DNA from 4 places in the Desulfosporosinus acidiphilus SJ4 genome. Region 1 is predicted to be linked to each of the others. Evidence: riboswitches for the same ligand, from Rfam matches in the RefSeq annotation. Region 1 holds a riboswitch; each other region holds the start of a gene.
What was found. A riboswitch is a leader RNA that binds a small molecule or an ion and turns the genes downstream of it on or off. The one in region 1 is predicted to bind cyclic di-GMP.
Positions count from the first base shown of each region.

Region 1 (5,215 bases):
ATAAAGTTAAATAAAGGCATTCATTAAGAACAAATTGTCCTAATGAATGCCTTGTAGCAAGCGTTATAGGCAAGGAAAACGCAAACCATGTTTGTCATTTATTCTTGCATTTTCCCTACTTGCTCTACTTTCAGTTAAACGCTGCCCTCCTATTCTTTTCGCCCATGCATCATTGCATTTCGCTAAACCACTCAGCTTAGCAGCTTTAAAAGGCACTTGAGGCATCGGGGAATCTCGGCCAGTAAAGATGGGATCTCTATAATCAATATATTTCTGTTTTGGCTTAACTACCGATACATTATGCTTACTCGCTAAATTACGAATATGACCAGGAGTTTTTCTATAGGTCTTAGCTACTTCATCTACAGAGCAGCCGGCTTTCAAGTCACGTAAAATAAAAAAAGTCTCCCCATTCACAATAACCCCTCCCCTTTGGGCTTTTACCCAAAGGGAAAAAAAACCCCCGCTGCAGAAGCAGCGGGGGTTTAATCCTGACTTTCTTTTTCTTTAATTAGGCGCTCTATAAGCATCGGTGCACGAGGATCTTCATTAATCAATGCTTTCCAAGGTTTCGAAAAAAAAGCCACAGCTCTTAATTTTGGTTCAATTATAAATTCTGAATCAGACAATTTCGTAGTTAGGCGTTGAGGATCAGTACGTGTAATACTAGCATATACATATCCCATTGCACCTGGTAGAGGTATCTTTTTACCATCCATAAATCCGTTCTTCGCTATTTGCTCATAAGCATCTAAAAACTTACGGACCTCATTAATAGTAAAGCCTGTGACCTCGGCGATATCGGATATTAATTGAGATTGTTGAAGGGCACGAGGCCTTTTTGCCATGCTTTATCCTCCAAATATTCTGAATTTATTTCTGCGTTTCTATATTAGGATATCACGAAAATATATGTTAGCCAATAAAAAACACCTCCGCTTGAGAGGCATATTGTGGAATATTATGTCGAAAACTATTATAACTAACCTTTCCGGACATGCCAAATGGGGCGGCTGCTAATAGTCAGACGTCCACCGTTCTTAAGACATAAGTATTTTAAAATTCGTTTAGATTTAACTGACGAAATTTCAGAAGTCTCAATAAACTGTCAAAAGCAATAATCAATTGATTACCAGTCATTAATACCTCCTTTAAATCATCCAATTTATGTAAATTAAACATATTACTTATAATATTACTTATAATATCATTATAATATATGTAATATGTTTATTCAAGACTTTTCAAAAAAATAGCGTGCAAAACAATTCAATAACAATATCGCTAGTGGAATGAATGCTAAGAAGTTATTAGAAACTCTTCGTTGAATCGGATTATCCGATAGACCATAATAGTAATACCACCTTGTATTAACAAGGTGGTAATTCTGATAAAAGGGTAACCGTCCTATCTATAGTATCCCGTAAAAAACTGTGAGTATATTTATCGAAAAAACCCCATCGTCTTTTCGATGGGGTTTACTCTTTGAATTCCTCTAGTAAGGTTTCTATTAATTTAATGGTTCTAGGATCATTATGTATCAGTTTTTTCCACGGATCTGAAAATGTTGCCATTGTCTTAACTTTCGGGAGAAACTGTACTTCACCATTAATTAACGGGGAATTTTGAATCCTTGGTTTACTAGTAGTTAAAGTAGGATAAATATAACCAGCTCCACCTGGTAAGGGAACTTCCTTATTATTAAGAAATTCATTGCCTGCAACTTTGTACCAGGTTTTAAATATCTTACGAATTGTAGCTATAGGTATCTCACTTTCTTTAGCTATATCCGATACCATTTGGGCCTCTGTATAAACTTTACGTGATTTTTTTGTCATTCAGAAAGCTCTCCATTATATCGATTAATCAAAGAATTAATTAAATATAGTAATATTATAACCATTAACACATCTAAAATGATATATCTTTTTGAAAAGAACAAGATATATTTTTGTCGAAATCAGTGAAAAAATGCTAGAAATAGAAGAAAGTGTCCTTTAAATATTCGGACACTTGATGACATGCGAAAATAATTGGCTTTTGCCAATCATGATAAATGTATAAATTTATTGGCCTATTAAAGATTTAAGGCCATATTTTATTTGAATCCTCTTACCTTCGGTTACGGAGGATCTTTTATTTCCTTGGTTAAGTTGCCATGTCATATTTAAGGAGCTAAGAGGCCCGAACTTGCCAGCAGCTATAGGGACTCTTAGAAGTGCAATATCATTGCTTCCACATTTAAATAATTTAACCTTTTCGTACCGCCTAGCATCAAGTGTTTGTTTTCTGCGTTTTTTTTCATCTTCACTTAGAAGTTTGCGTTTAGGTAATCCAATTCCATGTCGCGTAGCTAATTTATGTACCGAACTTTCTCTCTTATTAAATTTTTTTGCAGTCTCTTCTATAGATGCACCATTTTCTAGATCACGTAATATTAAACACGTTTGACCATTCACACAGCATCCCTCCAATAAAGTAAGGAGTGGGTGCCAATGCATAAAATATTAGTTCCTTTTGGCAACCCGACTATCTTAGCATAAAAACCTTAGACTCGTAGTTTTGCGTCCTTATCTTTCGATAAGTTTGCCCTTTTCAATTCTTTGAACTTAAGTCAAAATTCAATTTTTCATTATATATAGTATATTATAATTATATCCTATTGTATATAGTTGATAGTATTTTTTGTGAACCATATTCATTTTGCAGTTTTTGCGACAATATTATAAATTAATTGGACCTAGATATTTTGTGACAAATCCCCCTGTTGAAACAGGGGGACTTAGTATTCCTTTATTATTTTAATACTCGGAAGGGACAATATTTTGTTTATCACTCTCGGCAATATCAGGACCATTATAATTCTCGCATTATTATTCGTCAACTATTATTCGCTATTTTTCGTGTATTTATCCTTATAAAATAATATCCAAAATAGTTGAAATAATGGATGGTGTAATTTGATTAATAATATTAAAGATATAAGAACAAAAAAAGGTAAAACGCAAGAAGAACTCGCGAGACAGCTAAATATCTCCTTGCGTTCTTACCAGTATATAGAAAATTCCAAACAACTTCCAAATGTACTTACTGCTTTAAAATTAGCTAAATTATTAAATACACGAGCTGAAAATTTATACACGATAGAACAGTGTGATTGGATTTAACAACATAGCCAAATAATTTTAACTACTTAACCTTCCTCAAAATATAAAAGTGCCTTATTTCAAAAAGCACTTTTACTTATATCAATAGAATTTAAGTAATCTTGAAATTCCTGTGGTTGCTCAAAGAAAACGTCCTTGCTCATATTCAAAGCATCACTTACAAGTTCAAGAACCTTTTCTATATTACCTCCAGCGCCCCTTTCGATGAACGCATACTGTGAATAACTTACTAAAGGTCTCTCATCAATAACAATATATTTATTATAAAAATCTTGTTGAGAACCTATTAAATTTCTCAGAGTTCTAAGGTTTTTAGCAGCTCTTTTATAGTCCTTAAAAACCGATTCTTTTAAATATCCACCTTCAATAAGAGCCGGCTCCACATAACGACGGATTGCCTCTTGAGTAAAAATCGAACGGTTAATCTTCTTAATACCCTTCCGTTTCTCATTGCTAATAACCTCATCAACCTGATTCGTCAAATCCGGATTCATATTTAATTCGAATCTTCGCTGCTTTTGATTTTCTGTAGCAACTAATCCTGTTTCGCTTTCTTTATCGTAAACAGGATTTACACTTATAGAAAAGTCACCGCTGGACAGCATTGACCCCCATATATCCTCGATAATCTTGTAAACATCTTTGTCATTGGCAGCTGCATACTGAACAATCGCGTCTTTTAGTTGCTTTGAATGCAACGAAATAGGAACTCGTACAAATATACTTTTGGCCACAATTATTCACGCCCTTGCTCAAGATCATTAACTAACTGTTTCGCCTCAACGTAGAGCTTTAGCCTCTGTTCTTTTAGATCCGGATCTTTTTCCCTCTGAAAATCCATGTAAGCTTCTCTCTTGAATTTTTTAAGTTCTTTCAGCCTTTTCTCAAAAACACGTTTCGGCTCTAAAATATCTGCAATTTCCTCGTCCAACTTTAAAAGCTGTGCTTCAGAAATTTTTACTTCAAAAACACTTTCGTTGAGTTTCACAGACAATATTATACCATTCGCATTGTTAAGCGAAAGATCTTCTGCAACCGGTACAGTCATCCTAACTCACTCCAGTCAACCTCTTTTTTGTGCTTTAGGCGATTTACATACCCCATCATTTTTTTAAGATCATCTTCAGCCACGTAGATTTCTCCGCAACCACAACGCTGAACAGGAACATTCGTTATTATACAGTCCTTTAGAGGATAACTGGTCCTTGCAGAAACTAATGAATTCGACCGGCAGCTTGGGCATTCCATAAATTGGCCTCCCTTCTATGCCATATTATAACATTGTGTAAACTATATAACAACGCGTTTAAAACTTCAATAAGGATATGAAAACCAGGTCTTCAAGGACCTGGTGACTTACATTTAAATAAACCATCGTAATTTTAGCGCAAAGATGGACGTTCGCTTTAATTTCTCATCCATTGAGTATGATCGATCCATTGTATCAACTATGCTGCCGTCTTCTTTGACCCACGAATTACCGGCCCACAAACTAAATGCCCAATACAAGGCAGCATAGTGACCACTTCCAAAATCGGTATCAAAGATTTTTTGCCATCTAATTTCGCGTCGTTCGGGTTCGACGTGTACCATAGCCTTAGCGCGTAACTCAGCGTCAGAGGTAATAATGTAAATGGGGGCTATCCATTCCTGATCCGTTTGCAATTTACCAGGACAAAGTGAAATAAAAGCCTTCTCGTGTTCTTGGTCATTAAACACTTTTGCATTACTCATAATTATCCCTCCTAATCTGTGCTTACTCTTTCTAAGCTATAACATTCCCGACGAATACCATTAAACACATCGACTAGATTCCAATACCTTTGAACTTTTTGCGACTCGTTAAGCTCTTTAGAAAGCATCACTCTGGAAATACATTCTTCCAAAAATAGCGTTTATACGGGCTGCTTTAGAATCAATTTCATAAACTGGAAGAGAAAGATCATTAAAACCAGCATCTATACTTAACGCTCGAAACAATTTGTTCATTATTCAGTGCTATAAATTGACTATCATTCATGTGAGATATGCCAAGGTGATTAATCATC
Region 1 covers NC_018066.1:40,757-45,971, reverse strand. The annotation lists gene DESACI_RS22805 (hypothetical protein) at 64-417, opposite strand; gene DESACI_RS22800 (HU family DNA-binding protein) at 486-848, opposite strand; gene DESACI_RS22795 (hypothetical protein) at 1,479-1,838, opposite strand; gene DESACI_RS22790 (hypothetical protein) at 2,067-2,459, opposite strand; cyclic di-GMP riboswitch class I at 2,517-2,601, opposite strand; gene DESACI_RS22785 (helix-turn-helix transcriptional regulator) at 2,961-3,167, shown strand; gene DESACI_RS22780 (hypothetical protein) at 3,227-3,901, opposite strand; gene DESACI_RS22775 (hypothetical protein) at 3,904-4,215, opposite strand; gene DESACI_RS22770 (YgiT-type zinc finger protein) at 4,212-4,415, opposite strand; gene DESACI_RS22765 (DUF6075 family protein) at 4,530-4,901, opposite strand.

Region 2 (5,215 bases), on a different replicon from region 1:
TGAAGGTCTCTTGTAACGAAGCTCAGCTGTTTCCGAATGGCCTTGCGGATTTCACGACTTCTGGGTTTCCGATTCTTTTCTAACTTCAGATAGAGTTTACGTGCCTTTTGTCGATAGGTTCTTGGCTTGAGCTCTTTCCCTATTTGATTCTCATGCAAGGTGTCCACCATGGCCTCTAACTTTTCCCGTGCGTCATTTAGTAGAGAAAAATCCGTGGGATATTTCACATCGGCCGGGGTGCATGTGGCATCCAAAATGAGTTTTCCGTGGTTTTGTTGGGGTGGTTGCTCACTGCTTGCTTGATCTTCACGACGATTGTCGTCTGTACAACCTGAACTTGGTGGGGGAGTGTTTTGATCTTTATGATCTTCAGTTTCCGTCTTTGTTTCTCCCTTACATAAGGCTTCGTTCAGTTCAGCAATTACCTTAGCGTCGAGGCGTTTCCGAAAATGGACCATACTCGATGAATCGAACGGTGGAGTGGTTTGAAATTCCTCCAGCCCGATGAAGTATTGCAAATAGGGGTTTTCCATGATTTGTTGGACGGTTTCTTCGTCGGAAAATCCACACTTTTCTTTGATGATGAGGGCACCCAATGCGACACGAACTGGTTTCGCAACATTTCCAGTATGCTTTGGGAAATGAGAAGCATATCGCTCTTCAACAACGTTCCAGGGAATCAAATCGGCCATCTTGACCCAACGGTTATTCGCATCAAGTTTGCCGCCTGCAAAAAATCTGAAGTCTTCGAGTAAGCTAATTTGACCTGTAGGTTTTCGGTACATTTTCGTCCCCCATCTGCAAGGTTTTTCGACCATATTCATCCTTTATCTTGCTTTATTATACCACGAAAATGGCCTTAGTTCCTACTCCCATGCAGGTTTCGAGGTTATTCAGTAATCCCTAATTTAAATATACCAGCATTAATAGATTCAATTAACTTGGGAAGGCTATCCCAAGGTTCAAAATTCAAAAGACTCTCAGATAATATAGCTTAGGAGGTATTTTGCCATGTTATGTGCTGAAGTATCGATTTACCCACAGAAAACAAACAGTCCCGGCCAGGTTATTAACAATTCAATTAATTCTTTGTCCAATGAAAACATCCAGTACAAAGTCGGTTCCCTTAGCACTCACATTGATGGAAATGATGAGCAAGTATGGAATGGTATCAAGAAGGTTTTTGATGCTGCCAAAACATCCGGTGAAGTCAGTATGGTGGTAACTATCTCTAATACCGCCCATTAATATTATCTAGGCCGAAGCCCTCTATTCCAGAAAAGAAACTACGCAGCGGAGGGAGACACTGCCCCTACCGAAGAAAGAGAGAGGGTAACTCCCACTTATAGAATGCGAGTCTTAGTGAAAATAAAGCTTTAGGCCACTATTTTGTGTTATACTAATACTATAAGGCTCAAAAGATACTATCATAAAAGTACCACAATACTCAATTACTATAGACTATATTTAATATAGCTGCGACAATGGCAAACCCTGCGAAAGCAGGGGACGCAAAGCCACAGATCCTCTACTTAAGGTAAGGATGGCTGGGTTACCGAACAGTTATTTTTGTCGCTGTATTAAAAAGATATGGCGATTTTTTATTTCGTCTTTCGATCAAAATCTTATGAAAGTCTTCAGTATAAAGGAGGGAAATGCAAATGGATTTAGCAGTTACAGCGTCTATCATGAGCCAAGGCCAAGTTCAAAACCAAGCATCTGTTTCAGTACTAAAAAAAGTCATGGACACCGCTAAAATGGAAGGTAATGCACTAGTACAGATGATGGAACGGTCATTGAACCCGAATCTTGGTGGCAACCTTGATGTGAAAGCCTAAAGGAAAGTACTTATTTCAATCAACGTCAAAAGCGTCGGAATAACTTATTCCGACGCTTTTGACGTTGATTGTCTTATTTTGTTAAGATAGCATCTTCTTGAGCTTGAGTTATAGTCCCTGCTGTGACTAGCTTATCTAAAGCTGTCTTTAAGTCGTTAAGTTGCGCCTATCGAATTCAATCGGATAGTTCAAGATTCCTTCTTGTAAATTAGTTCATGACTTGTGTTGGAAATCCATGTTTCACCGCTAAAATCTCTCCCTTTGATGACTACTCTATTTTTATAAACATTTACCACGAGACCCTCACTTTTATTAGATAACTTCTTGCCATTAACATCAATTGGCATTGCCACGGATGAATCGTTGACCATATAAAACGGACCTTTCGCAATCTCCCGACCCAGCTCTAACTGCCAATGAGTGTGTCCGCTGAAAAAAATTACTTCCGGGTAGTGCCCTAACAACGTTTTTAATTGATCCCGCTGAATAACATAACCCTGTATCGAACGATACCAGCTACAGGTGGTATTATTGGGAAACGGTTGATGTAAGAAAACAAACATTGGTTTATGGGGTGAATAGTTTTCTTTAAGTTTTGCCCGAAGCCAAGCTAATTGATTGGCGGAAAGATAAGCCTTGTCTTTATATTCTTTTCCGCTCATTGCCGACTTTTCCGAACCAAGAAAGATAAAATGATAGCCAGATATATATTTGTCATAGTATACGTTTGGTTGACCAGTTAAACTTAAGAACCGCTTGATAGCTAACTGTTCTGTTTCACCATTTGGAAAGGTTTTCGGACTCCATCCGTTTGTTTTCTTGCTTCTAAAAGCATTATAAAATTCGTGGTTCCCAATCGTATAGTAAAATCTAATGTTCTTTCCTTTAGTCGTTATAAAGTTATGGAATACATTATAGTCCTGTAAATTTCCATTTCCTAAGTCGCCGTTAATGATGATATTGTTGATATTCAAATGTTCTTTCATGTCGTAAAGCATCTTAGAAAATTTGGTCTTTGCCAACTTGTCGCTGGCTTGAACGTGAATATCACTAACAACTCCAAACTGCAATAGTGGCTGATCTCTTAAATTTGTCGCTGAAGCCTTGATCGGGGGGGTAATTATATTAGAATCCGTAGGAATTGTCTGTTGAACAGTTGAAGGTTTAATAGGAAGTATGATGCAAATATTTATCAGCATAAATAGCAACTGAACTTTTATATTTTTTCTTTCTGCCAAAACTTATCCTCCATAATTAAATCTCTGGTTAGTTTGGCTTGAAACCTAAGTTAATAACCATTTTTATAAAAACTTGGCTGGCCCCCGCAGGCACTGTCTTCGCACCAATTAGCCCTTCTTTTAGTATTTAACTGAAAGTAATAATTTCTGATTGTACAAAAAACAGCCCCCTTCGTGATTTCAAAAATGGTCGGGGGGCAATCGTATCTATGTTATATAAATGCATAAAGTTATCAAACAGTCGTTATCCTATTAACAAATAAATTCTAAGGCAGGCACAACTACATGAACCTAAAATTCAAGCTATTTCTCGCTAGCCTCTGTACTCTAGTTTTAATCATCGTCTCATTTGCTGTCAAATGCCCTGCAGCAAATGATTATTTACCGGGAGATTCCCTAAAATCAAACTCTAGTAAACCTCTGGTTTCCCCCGCACCCCCATCTTTAGCTGTTGTAAATCAAGCTGAACCAAAAATGACTACATTTCCCAAAGCTGGTATACCTGTACTTATGTATCATTCCATCAAAACCCTTCCGGGCAACTCATTGGGCGTTCCAGTAAAACAATTCACCGAAGAAATAACGTGGCTTCACAATAAAGGCTATCATTCCATAACAACTGACGAACTGTATCAAACATTAGCAAATAAAGCTCCTATTCCGGAAAAGCCAATATTACTCACATTTGACGATGGTTATAGCGATAATTACACTTCAGCCTGGCCGATTCTACAAAAAAGTGGTTTCAGAGCAACCTTTTTTATTGTTACGAACTCAGTAGGTCAAGGAATGATGAGTTGGGACCAACTTAGCGACTTGGTGAAACAAGGAAATTCTATTGGCAGCCATACCGTTCACCATTTAGATTTATCGAAGCTTTCTTATAATAAACAAGAAAATGAACTTATAAGTTCAAAGGAAGCTCTGGAAAATCATCTTGGTATTAAGGTACAAGCCCTTTGCTTTCCCTCAGGAAAATTCAACAAAACAACCCTGGAATTGATGGCAAAAACAGGATATCAATTAGGGTTTACTACTAAGCAAGGAAGGGTTCATTCAGGAGATGACTTATTGACATTGCGCCGCGAACGGATTTATGGAGGGATGCCTCTGCCTTCTTTTCAGAAACTTTTTCCTTAGTATTATCCAAGATCAATAAATCAAGCCAACATCCTTTACGAATTTCGGCCATTATTTTTGTTCCTCTTACTACTTAGTGATAAAATTAACAGAAAACAGTCAGAGAGAGGTTGAAGAATATGCCTGATGAGCGCAAATACGTTAAAGATTATGCAAAAAGGCTGCAACGAGTTATAGTTGATTATGAACATACCATTGCAGAGCACCTAAACGAGGATTATCTGAAACAAACAAAGTGGCAAGATAAGCTGGCTGATCGGATTGCAGCGTTTGGCGGTAGCTGGAGCTTCATCATTATGTTTGCTACTTTTTTATCTGCCTGGATACTTATCAATACGTTAAATATCCTAGGCCATTTTGATCCTCCGCCCTTTATATTGCTCAATCTTATCCTATCCTTTATTGCTGCATTTCAGGCTCCAATCATCATGATGAGCCAAAACCGACAGACCGCTCGTGATAAACGAGAGTCTATCATAGATTTTGCAATTAATTATAAGGCGGAACTCGAAGTTGATGACATACAAGAACATCTCCATAGAATTGAAAGTGAAATGGCCCAGATAAAACTATTGTTACAATCTCAAAGATAGACTGCAATGCAGCGAATGCATGTAAACTATTTCATTTATAATATGCTATTATTAATTTATAATGTCTTATTGATTTAAAACTATTGAAAGGACATTGTATGCACATAGTTATTCTAGTCATCATAGTCTTAGCCGCATCAATATTACAGGCAGGAACCGGATTTGGATTTTCAATTATGGCTACTCCGTTTTTACTGTTAATATTTGAGTCACACGACGCAATCCAGTTGAATATAATACTTTCTCTTTTGATATCTCTTCTTATGACCTTTAAAATACGAAATGAAATTAATAAAGAGAGCCTAAAACGATTGGTAAAAGGATGTTTAATTGGAATCTTACCCGGCCTTTTGCTTTTTATCTTTCTTGATATGCGTCCTTTAAAAATATTTGTTAGTGTTCTGAT
Region 2 covers NC_018068.1:4,370,166-4,375,380, forward strand. The annotation lists partial or broken gene DESACI_RS20095 (IS5 family transposase) at 1-785, opposite strand, end outside; gene DESACI_RS20100 (YkoF family thiamine/hydroxymethylpyrimidine-binding protein) at 1,012-1,248, shown strand; cyclic di-GMP riboswitch class I at 1,477-1,560, shown strand; gene DESACI_RS23865 (YjfB family protein) at 1,662-1,838, shown strand; gene DESACI_RS20105 (metallophosphoesterase family protein) at 2,027-3,076, opposite strand; gene DESACI_RS20110 (polysaccharide deacetylase family protein) at 3,362-4,216, shown strand; gene DESACI_RS20115 (DUF1003 domain-containing protein) at 4,336-4,809, shown strand; gene DESACI_RS20120 (sulfite exporter TauE/SafE family protein) at 4,908-5,215, shown strand, end outside.
Region 2: another riboswitch for cyclic di-GMP. It lies ahead of DESACI_RS23865 (YjfB family protein); the one in region 1 lies ahead of DESACI_RS22790 (hypothetical protein).

Region 3 (5,215 bases), on a different replicon from region 1:
TCAAGCGGATTTTACATTTTTGCGAATGGTCAGATTGTCCGGAAAGTCTCCATATTGGAAGCTAACATATCTTTTCGTATCGATAAAACGTTTAAGACAAATAAATAACTGTAACACTACATGAAGCAGTCTTGTTTCCATCTTCACTCGTTACCGTAATAACTGCTCTTCCTGGTTTAATTGCGGTAACGTTCCCATTAGTATCAACCGTTGCTACTGAAGGGTTGCTTGATTTCCAGGTAAAGTTTTGGTTTGTTGCATCGCTCGGTGTGATGGTTGCCACTAAGGTATCACTGTTTCCAACTTTAACGATATCTGATGTCTTATTAAGCGTGATCTTCGTAACGCCTGTTTGAACGAGTAACGCACAAGTTGAGGTAAATCCTCCGTCTTCTGAAGTTGCTGTGATATTAGCACTCCCTTCAGCTATTCCTTTAACGCGACCATAAGCATCTACCGTTGCCACGGAGGGGTTATCCGATGACCATGTAACTTTTTTATCGGTAGTATCACTTGGCCTAAAAGTAACACTTAATGTTTTCGTTACACCAATGTTAACTGTTGTAATATCGGGATTAACTGAGATACCTTTAGCTAAATTGGGAACAGTTACTTGACAAGAGGCAACTTTATTGCCGTCTTGAGTCGCAACTGAAATTACTGTTGTTCCCGTCTTAACAGCAACAACCTTACCGTTCTGGTCAACCGTTGCCACCGAAGGATTACTTGATTTCCAGGTAACGGCTTGATTGGTCGCATTACCGGGAGTAATAGCGGCAACCAAAGTATCGTTGTTTCCAACATTGATGGTGTCTGTCGTCTTACTAAGGACTATTTTCGTAACGCCCGTTTGAACCGTTACTGCACACGCTGCGGAAAGTCCTCCGTCATCACTCTTTGCAGTAATATTGGCACTACCCAAAGCAATTCCTTTTACCCGTCCATAAGCGTCTACTGTTGCCACTGAAGTATTATCCGATGACCATGTAACCTTTTTATCCGTCGTATTGCTTGGTGTAAATACAACGTTTAACGATTGTGTAAATCCTACATCGATGGTTGTACTTGTGAGATTCAAGGCAATGCTTGACGCTAAGTTGGGAACAGTTACTTGACAAGAGGCAACTTTATTGCCGTCTTGAGTCGCAACTGAAATTACTGTTGTTCCCGTCTTAACAGCAACAACCTTACCGTTCTGGTCAACCGTTGCCACCGAAGGATTACTTGATTTCCAGGTAACGGCTTGATTGGTCGCATTACTGGGAGTAATGGTGGCAACCAAAGTATCGTTGTTTCCAACATTGATGGTGTCTGCCGTCTTACTAAGGACTATTTTCGTAACGCCCGTTTGAACCGTTATTGCACACGTTGCGGAAAGTCCTCCGTCATCACTCTTTGCAGTAATATTGGCACTACCCAAAGCAATTCCTTTTACCCGTCCATAAGCGTCTACTGTTGCCACTGAAGTATTATCCGATGACCATGTAACCTTTTTATCCGTCGTATTGCTTGGTGTAAATACAACGTTTTAACGATTGTGTAAATCCTACATCGATGGTTGTACTTGTGAGATTCAAGGCAATGCTTGACGCTAAGTTGGGAACAGTTACTTGACAAGAGGCAACTTTATTGCCGTCTTGAGCCGCAACTGAAATTACTGTTGTTCCCGTCTTAACAGCAACAACCTTACCGTTCTGGTCAACCGTTGCCACCGAAGGATTACTTGATTTCCAGGTAACGGCTTGACTGGTCGCATTACTGGGAGTAATAGCGGCAACCAAAGTATCGTTGTTTCCAACATTGATGGTGTCTGTCGTCTTACTAAGGACTATTTTCGTAACGCCCGTTTGAACCGTTACTGCACACGTTGCGACAAATCCTCCGTCATCACTTTTTGCAGTAATATTAGCACTACCATCTGCAATGCCTTTTACATTACCGTTAGTATCTACAGCAGCCACAGAAGTGTTATCTGATGACCACGTAACTTTTTTGTCCGTTGTAGCACTCGGCCTAAACACAACGCTTAACGATTTTGTAAATCCTACATCGATGGTTGTGCTTGCAGGACTCAAGGCTATGTTTGTCGCAGAATTAGGGACAGTAACGTGACAAGAGGCAGATTTATTACCGTCTTGAGTTGTAACAGTAATTGTTGCCGTTCCACCATTAATCGCTAAAACCTTACCGTTCTGGTCAACCGTTGCCACCGAAGGATTACTTGATTTCCACGTAACGGCTTGATTGGTCGCATTACTGGGGGTAATGGTTGTAACTAAAGTATCGTTGCTTCCAACTGCAATTGTATCCATTGTTTTGCTGAGAGCTATGCCAATGACTGAACCTGATGATGAATATAGAGTTGCTGCTTGTGGAAATTTTGTTTTATCCCAAGTAAAACCATGTTGTGACAAAAATATGTCAGTAACATTGTAAAACAAATTATTTAGGACACCGTCATTTGTCGCATCAACTTGATACCAAAATCCATTAAGTTGAACCATATTCCAGGCATGAAAATCCTCCGGCTGATTACCATTGAGATAGCCCTTAATTATTATCGTTTTAATTCCTGCGTCATTCAGCATTTTTTCCATTAACATAGCATATCCTTGACATACAGCTCTCCCATATGTTAAAGCATCATATGCGCTATGATATTGAAGACTGTAATCATAAGATACGTGACTCGTTATGTAATCGTGAATCGCTTTTTCCTTTTCGTCAGGAGTCATGCCAGGAGTAATAATGCTTGATACTATGGATTGTGCTTGACTAGTAACAAAGTCCTCCTCAGCCTTTGTCGTAATGTAGCTTACCGTGAAGGTTAAAACAGTATCATATTTACTTATGACATTTGCGTTATATTGTATATCTGAGAAAGAAAGAGCAAGATAATCATCTTGAGTAGACGCTTTATTCATCGTAGACATTAGGTTCCCGTTTTCTAATGTTTGGACATCTCCCGTATACTTAATTTCAAAAGGAGTCTCTCTGTCTACCATATCCTGATAGATTAAGCTTTGAAGGTCAGTCAAATTTGCCGCTGTTTGCATTGTATCTGCCAATGTCACACCTGGAAATGCGAATATACTCAATAATACTATTAACCCAAGTAGTAATTTTCTCAATATATTCTCCTCACCTTCTCTTAATATAAATAGTCACTATTTAAACAATAGCGGCCAATTTCCTTACTGTTCGGTAGCTTGGCAATCATCAGCAATGACTGGAAGACCCATAGCTTTGCGTCCTTGGCCTTCGCCAAGTTTGCCTTTGCTGCTAGTCTAAAATCCTTATCTGCCTTATTGTAACATCTGCAAATTGAATATTCTGTCGAAATTTAGAGCATTAACAAGTTACAAAGAATAATCAATAGGGGAATAGCTAATTTCTGCAAATTAGGAGTTTCGATGGTTGATCTAACATAAATTAATCTTGAAATCAATGTTGCAGTTACCTGACTAATTAGCGAAATTAACCACACCATTAATTGTTGCTTTTTTGCGCCTCAGTGCTTTCTTCATGGCTAAGAAAATATTAGACATCTTCCCATCAAAAATCCTTATTAAGTTTTTGATTCGTATAGACACAAAAAATCCTCCTTTTAGCCCGTCTAAATCCAAACGGTTAAAAGAAGGATACTATTTTTTTAAATTAACGAAATCTCATTCAGTACTCCGCTGGATTACTAAAACCAACTTCGCTAGATTTGCCCATAAATCCCTTTCAAATTCTAATTTAAAATCCCACAAACCCTTGTGCCATAAGCCTTACTTTCGCAAAAATAATGCAAAGGCTATTAAATATGTCTTTAAGGCGTTTGTCAAAGTATATATCGACCTGAAACTCTACGAACGCGAGCTGATTGCCGTCGATGGTTCGAAATTCCGGGCGGTTTATGGGCGAAAGAAAATGTATAACAAAAAAAATCTTAACTAAGAAGCTCCAGCGAATTGATGAAAATATGACCAACTACCTGAACGAACTTGATCATGCCTTCTTTTTATGTATTTGGTCAAAAATGAGGCTTAAAAAGCCTCTAAAAAAAGTTAAACCCGCATGAAATGCGGGTTTACAGACAAATTATGGTGCGGGAGACAGGACTTGAACCTGCACGGTTGCCCGCTGGAACCTAAATCCAGTGCGTCTGCCAGTTCCGCCACTCCCGCATGTCATATAATCATATAACGAATGGTATCATATCATAAATCTCACGGGAAGGCAAGTACTAAGTATCCGCCCCTATGTTTACCCCATGCTCTGCAGCAGCCAAAAATACTCTAAAAGCAATATGATCAGATCAATTCCAATGAGAGCGAACAAATTCTTCAGCCAATCCTTTGGATATTCCCAATAGTAGAAGACGACATTGATTAGGACAAGGACTGCCGAGCTTATGCCCCAACGCCAATATAAACCCGGATCGTTGGAAAACAGATGAATAAACCAAATGATCGGCAAAAAAATGAAAACACTCATAAAGGTGATCATATTATATCCAATGGAACGACGCAGGTCATTCTGATTTGGTTTAGCTCTGCTCAAAGGTGTTCCTCCTTAAAGGTCTAAGTCTTGGACACCAGTATACCATGGTTTATCCAAGTCCGAGAACCATTCCGTAAAGAAAACTTAGCTGGCGCTCGAAGACACTGTCTTCGCACGAATTAATGCTTCTTGCAGTATACAACCGAAGGTTATACTTTCTAATAGTACGACAAATCTCCCGCACCCTCAGTGTGGTGTGGGAGATTTATGGACAATTGCTTGGGAACAATTTCTCAGAGCCAACCTAATTCAGGGAACTTTCTCTGTGGTTGATTAATCGTCCCGATGGTTTTCTTTTCCGTTCTTACCCTTTGCCTCATCGCGATGCTCTGAATTTGCCGAACCTTTTATCGTCATCATGGTTCCTCGGGTTACTGAAGCTTGCGGAGCAATCTGAACTTGTTGAGTCCCATGATTATCCTCATCCTGGTCTTGATCATCCCGAGGTAGCGTTTTCTTTTGTTTCAGGGATTTCTTAAAGTTTTCTAAAGCTGTATCGGCTTGCTTTTCTAAAGCCTTGGTATTGCTTGTAACCGCTGAAGTACTTGTAGTATTAGAATTCACGGCAGCAGGGTCAGCAGTTGTTTGAGACGTTGATGCAGCAGCAGGTGCAGTGGTAGTTGTATTAGATGCAGAAGATGCTTTTGAAACAGCCTTTTCCATAGAA
Region 3 covers NC_018068.1:4,495,951-4,501,165, forward strand. The annotation lists gene DESACI_RS20700 (Ig-like domain-containing protein) at 92-1,462, opposite strand; gene DESACI_RS23275 (Ig-like domain-containing protein) at 1,494-3,098, opposite strand; cyclic di-GMP riboswitch class I at 3,201-3,285, opposite strand; gene DESACI_RS25605 (hypothetical protein) at 3,465-3,593, opposite strand; tRNA gene DESACI_RS20710 (tRNA-Leu) at 4,090-4,172, opposite strand; gene DESACI_RS20715 (hypothetical protein) at 4,252-4,548, opposite strand; gene DESACI_RS20720 (DUF5667 domain-containing protein) at 4,822-5,215, opposite strand, start outside.
Region 3: another riboswitch for cyclic di-GMP. It lies ahead of DESACI_RS23275 (Ig-like domain-containing protein); the one in region 1 lies ahead of DESACI_RS22790 (hypothetical protein).

Region 4 (5,215 bases), on a different replicon from region 1:
AAAAATTTATTGCAGATCTCTGAATTAATCTTAGGGAGATGGGTCGGCAAACTTATTGGTTCTGTCTATTTCATCATCTCTTGCTACTATGGTGGATTATTATTAGCCTTTATTGGTATTATTTACGAACAATCCATCATGCCGTTAGTTCCCCGTTGGGTTCTTTACCTTGGTGGGCTAATTCTTGTGTTTTATTTGGCAACTTCAGGTATAGAAGTGTTTGCACGTTTTTCCGAAGTTCTCTTGCCTATCATTGTTGTTGCCTTAGTTCTTAATATTTTCCTAACGATCCCACGAATTGAACAAGGTGCTCTCCTTCCATTTCTGGAAAACGGAGTTATCCCTCTGCTTTGGGGAGTCTTTAAAGTGATCCCCTTTCCCATGGTCTATATCCTGTTCTTGGCGGGATTTATTAGATTTTTACCTCACAGTAATAGGCAAGATTTCGCTCAATTAAAATCTGCAATTTGGCGAATTGGATTTCTTGTGGGGATTTTAGATACAGTTGTTGTTGTTATCCAGATTCTCGTCTTTGGTCCGACGGAAACCATCCGATTATTATTCGGTATTCTAGAATTAGGAAAAATGGTAGAAATAAGCAGGACGGTTGCCGGAGTCGAATCCCTATTTATGGGAGTTTGGCTTGGAGCCTTAGTTATTAAATGCAGCGCCTATTTTTTTATGACAAGTTGGGGATTAGAAACCGTCTTTAATTTGAAAGGCCTCAAATGGAGGCTCATCACAAGTGTCGTCTTTCTTACAATAGCTTTCGGGGTTCAGAAAGGATTTTATTTAAGTACTAAGCTTTCTTTTGTCGAAAGTTATTTAATTTTTCCATTTGCCCTTGTTTGGATCCCAGCACTCTGGGCAGCCTCTCATTGGAAAATCATATTCCACACGACCAATAAACCTAGTTAAATCTTGCATTAAATCTACATACTGAGTTTTATTGATTGTCCTGCCTTTATTATCAAGTAAAAGACGAACCAAAGGACGTGTCGGCATCTGCATCGGAACTGCTGCAACTACTCCAATTTCACCGGTATTGAGAGTCACCACTGAATTTTCCGGGTATAAAATTAAACTCTCTCGAAAAGCTTTCACAACTTGTGGATTATAGGCTTTATCTGCTCCTGCTATAATCATTTCCAGGGCATAATAGGGAGGTAAACCTTTTCGATAGGGCCTGTCTGCCGTTAAAGCTTCGAATACATCCGTAACAGCGACAATTTGTGCATCCAGATGAATTTTTTGCTTATTCAATCCAAAAGGGTACCCAGTCCCATTCCAACGTTCATGATGTTTAATCACCGTATCCATTATGCTTGTCAATAAGTTGCAATTCTCCAGCATTTCTGCTCCAAGCTGAGGATGACGTCTCATAATAGCTAATTCGTTCTCGGTTAAATTACCCGGTTTATTCAATATTTCCTTGGGAATATTCAATTTGCCTAAATCATGCAGGAGGGCACCCAAGGTTAAATGCTTAAGTTTTGTCTCAGGGTACCTTAAACGCATACCTGTCATGGTTGCCAAAATAGCTACGTTCAAACTATGCACGAATGTACCGTAATCATAGTTTCTAAACTGTTCAAGGTCCAAGGGTACAACATCTAAGTTCAAATAAACATTGAGTGGTTTTAGTTGTTCAACGATTGTTTCCACGAGAACGATGGTTTTTTCTATTTGTTCGGCAGTAATCAGTTTTGCTTCATGAAAAATATTCCATAAGGAACCAACTAAACCTTCATAGACATCTTTGGGGAATGGTTTCCCACTGTTTCTAGAGGGATATTCATCATCCTCTTGTTTATCCCAAATATAAACTTTTCTCTTCCTTAAAAGATCTCCTATACCTTCTGTCACTGGCTGTCCTTTATGAAGTAATAATACACCGGCTTTATCAAATAGATCTGCACTTGCAGGCATTCCTACCGTAAGATTTAATTGTGCAGGTTTTAATAACCAATTCAAAGAGTTTCCCCCTCCCTCCGTCTCTTTGCTCTCTATATGTAAATTCCCTTTGAGAAACATTAAATGTAGTGTCTCTTAAACTCTTGTTGTTTTGTTTTACCTGTTAATGTTGGTTCTTAACCATAAAAAAAATAAAGCACCGAACTCAACGATCGGCGACACAATTTTATATGGTAACCCGGCTATCTTATCAAGAATCTAAGACCCGTGGCTTTGCGTCCTCAGCTCTCACTGAGTTTGCCTTTAGCACTGAAGTTTAATTAACTTTTATTCCTACTAATGTTTAAGGGATTAATCTCCACTGAAAGGTAGTATATTATACAATATTCTAAAGAACAACATTTTTTGCCCATTATAACAAATTTTTATCCTTTTATTACAATACTACTAATTCTGGAACACTTTACAAACTTTTTTGACATTTAAGTACTGTATATCACTTATTATTCGTCGTCTAAAATACTTTTTACCAATAAAAACTTATGTAAAAACGATGCCCAAATGAAAAAGTTATGATTACCCATTTGTCGAATCCTTACTCTTCCTGTAAAATTAAACTGTTCACATTAAATATTATTAAGGAGGTTATTTTATGTCTGGGACTCCGTCCACTTCCCCGTCTCGCAAGGTTCCTATGTTTCCCATCAGAGGAATATTATTCTTAGTCATTGTTTTGTTAGTCTGCGTGCTAGCTTATGGTCGGTTTACTGGTGCTCTCCCTTCCATGGAAGCGAAAGTGACATCAACGTCTTCATCGTTACCCGGCCACTTTTCGGTAACATTTCCCACGCAGGGTGAATCAGCTGTTGGTACAGAAAATTTAGGTGTTGTCGCTTCAACTTCTAACCAAAGTCCTGTTCCTATTGCTAGTGTAACAAAAATAATGACTGCCTATTTGGTCTTAAAAACTCATCCATTGCAGCCTGGTGAAAACGGTCCCACATTAACCATGACTGCTCAGGATGTCGCAAGCTACCAAAGCGATTTAAGTAATGGCTATTCCGTCTTAAAGGTTGCAGAAGGAGAAACTCTTACTGAAAAACAGCTTCTTGAAGGTCTATTACTTCCGTCAGGAGACAATGTGGCAGATACCTTAGGGCGCTGGGTATCAGGATCTAACGAGAATTTTGTTGCCAAGATGAACGAAACTGCCAAATCCCTTGGTATGACTAAAACTCACTATGCGGATGCCAGTGGTGTCAGTGAAACTACTGTCAGCAATGCTGTTGATCAAATAAAAATTGCTCAAGCTGCAATGCAGGATCCTGTTTTTCGTCAAATTGTTGCTATGCCGCAAGTGACCCTGCCCGTAGCCGGAACTGTCTATAATGTAAATGGTATGCTCGGAAAGCACGCAATTGTTGGTATAAAAACAGGTTCTACATCAGCTGCAGGGGGCTGCTTCATCTCTGCAACACCTGTTCAAGCGGGCGATGAAACTCATTACATTATTGGTGCTGTGTTAGGTCAAGTTACACAACAATCTCTCCAAAGTGCTCTTGAGGCTAATGTCAACATACAGGATCAGGTTCGATCTCAATTTAAGCTATATACTCTCGATCAGCCCACCTCAGGTTATGGCGAACTAACCACTGCATGGCAAAACAACAGTCCGTTAAAAGCTACAGAACCCGTTAAAGTATTTGGCTATCCTGGAATGAAAATTAACTATTCCATAAATCTGAAAAATACAGAACTTCCTTTGCCAGCAAACACGAACATCGCCACTCTAAAAATCCAAACCGGCCAAGGGGTTCAATCTGTTCCGCTTCAGAATACTCAAGCCATCAACCAACCTGGATTACTATGGAAACTGATTCGTTTCTAAGAATTCCCAAGTCTAATAAATCGTGCTGCTTTATAAAATAAATATCGAAACATAAAATAGCCCTCTGCCTGAAACAGTCATGAGACATTTCAAACAGGGGGCTATTTTATTTATGCCCTTCTAAGACCTTTACTCTAAGTATGGGGACTCCGATTTCTATTAAAGCTAGAAACGTGTCGCTTATTGGTAAATATAATTGTTGACGATAAAACGTACAATGTCTCCGCGGCTAATAATACCAACAAGTTTCTCCTCAGACACAACAGGAACTTTTTTGATTTTCTTGTTGCCTAGAATCTTAGCCACTTGATCAAGATCTTCGTTTACATCCACCGTTATCACTCGTTTAGTCGCTATTTCCATGACATTACGATTCATGAGGTTTTTTATTTTCTCATCAAAGGGTTCAGTATCAACCCATGAAGCAGAGTTAAAAGCATCGATAAAGAAAATCTTCGGATCTTGATAACCTATATTCTTCATAATATCACCATCACTGACAAAACCTACCGGTTCATTTTTAGCATTAATAAACAAATTTTCCGCCATCTTTTTGAACCATCAAGCATCAATTAAATATTATCAGTGAGGTAAGCTCCTTGATAAATAAATTCAGACTGCCAGCAAATACTGACAGTCTTCCAGGGGCTTTAGAATTCACATACAACCCTCTAATTTCTAAAAGATTACTCCCAGGGCAATCAAAATAAGAACCGCAATGGCAATGATTCCTGCACCTATGCAGCTGCCGCCGTATCCGTAGCCGCCGCCAAAACCGCCGAAGCCTCCATATCCGTACATAGTTTATTCTCCTTTTTCTTTATAATTTCTTAGAAAACGATACCCATAGCAATTAAAAGCAAAATAATAACTACAACAATCCCGATGCCTGCTCCCCAACCATAACCTACTCCACCGCCAGCTGCTCCAAATGCCATACTCTTTTCCTCCTTTCATGCAAGCCTAGTACAAAATATGCATTATATCCATATATTTCCACTTGATTAAAAAATATTTCATTCTCATTGCTTACTCCTTCCAATCCCTGTCCTTTATGAAGCTAAAATGATTTATTAACATAATTAACGGGATATTGATAATCCTATACCCTCTTAAGGAGGTATGGTCTTAAAACGAATCCTAAGAACCCTAAAAGGTTTAAGTTGGGGGTTGTGATTAAACTGTTGGCTAAATTTGTGTTTATTAATTTAACCAACAAATCCAGCTTATGATTATCCAGTTGTTCCACGGCACGACGTAACGCTAAAGAATTCTTGTAGCTTTGCCGCAAAGGTTTTGTTAATTCAAAGTAATTACCTAAGCCACATAGGTCTTGCGCCGCATAGATGCCTGTCAATATTGCAGCAAGCTGTCCAAAACCGTAGGCAGGCATAATTGCGCCAAAACAATTGC
Region 4 covers NC_018068.1:2,997,472-3,002,686, forward strand. The annotation lists gene DESACI_RS13620 (GerAB/ArcD/ProY family transporter) at 1-918, shown strand, start outside; gene DESACI_RS13625 (HD-GYP domain-containing protein) at 826-1,974, opposite strand; cyclic di-GMP riboswitch class I at 2,144-2,226, opposite strand; gene DESACI_RS13630 (D-alanyl-D-alanine carboxypeptidase family protein) at 2,567-3,802, shown strand; gene DESACI_RS13635 (CBS domain-containing protein) at 3,983-4,351, opposite strand; gene DESACI_RS25540 (hypothetical protein) at 4,481-4,603, opposite strand; gene DESACI_RS13650 (NAD(P)/FAD-dependent oxidoreductase) at 4,905-5,215, opposite strand, start outside.
Region 4: another riboswitch for cyclic di-GMP. It lies ahead of DESACI_RS13625 (HD-GYP domain-containing protein); the one in region 1 lies ahead of DESACI_RS22790 (hypothetical protein).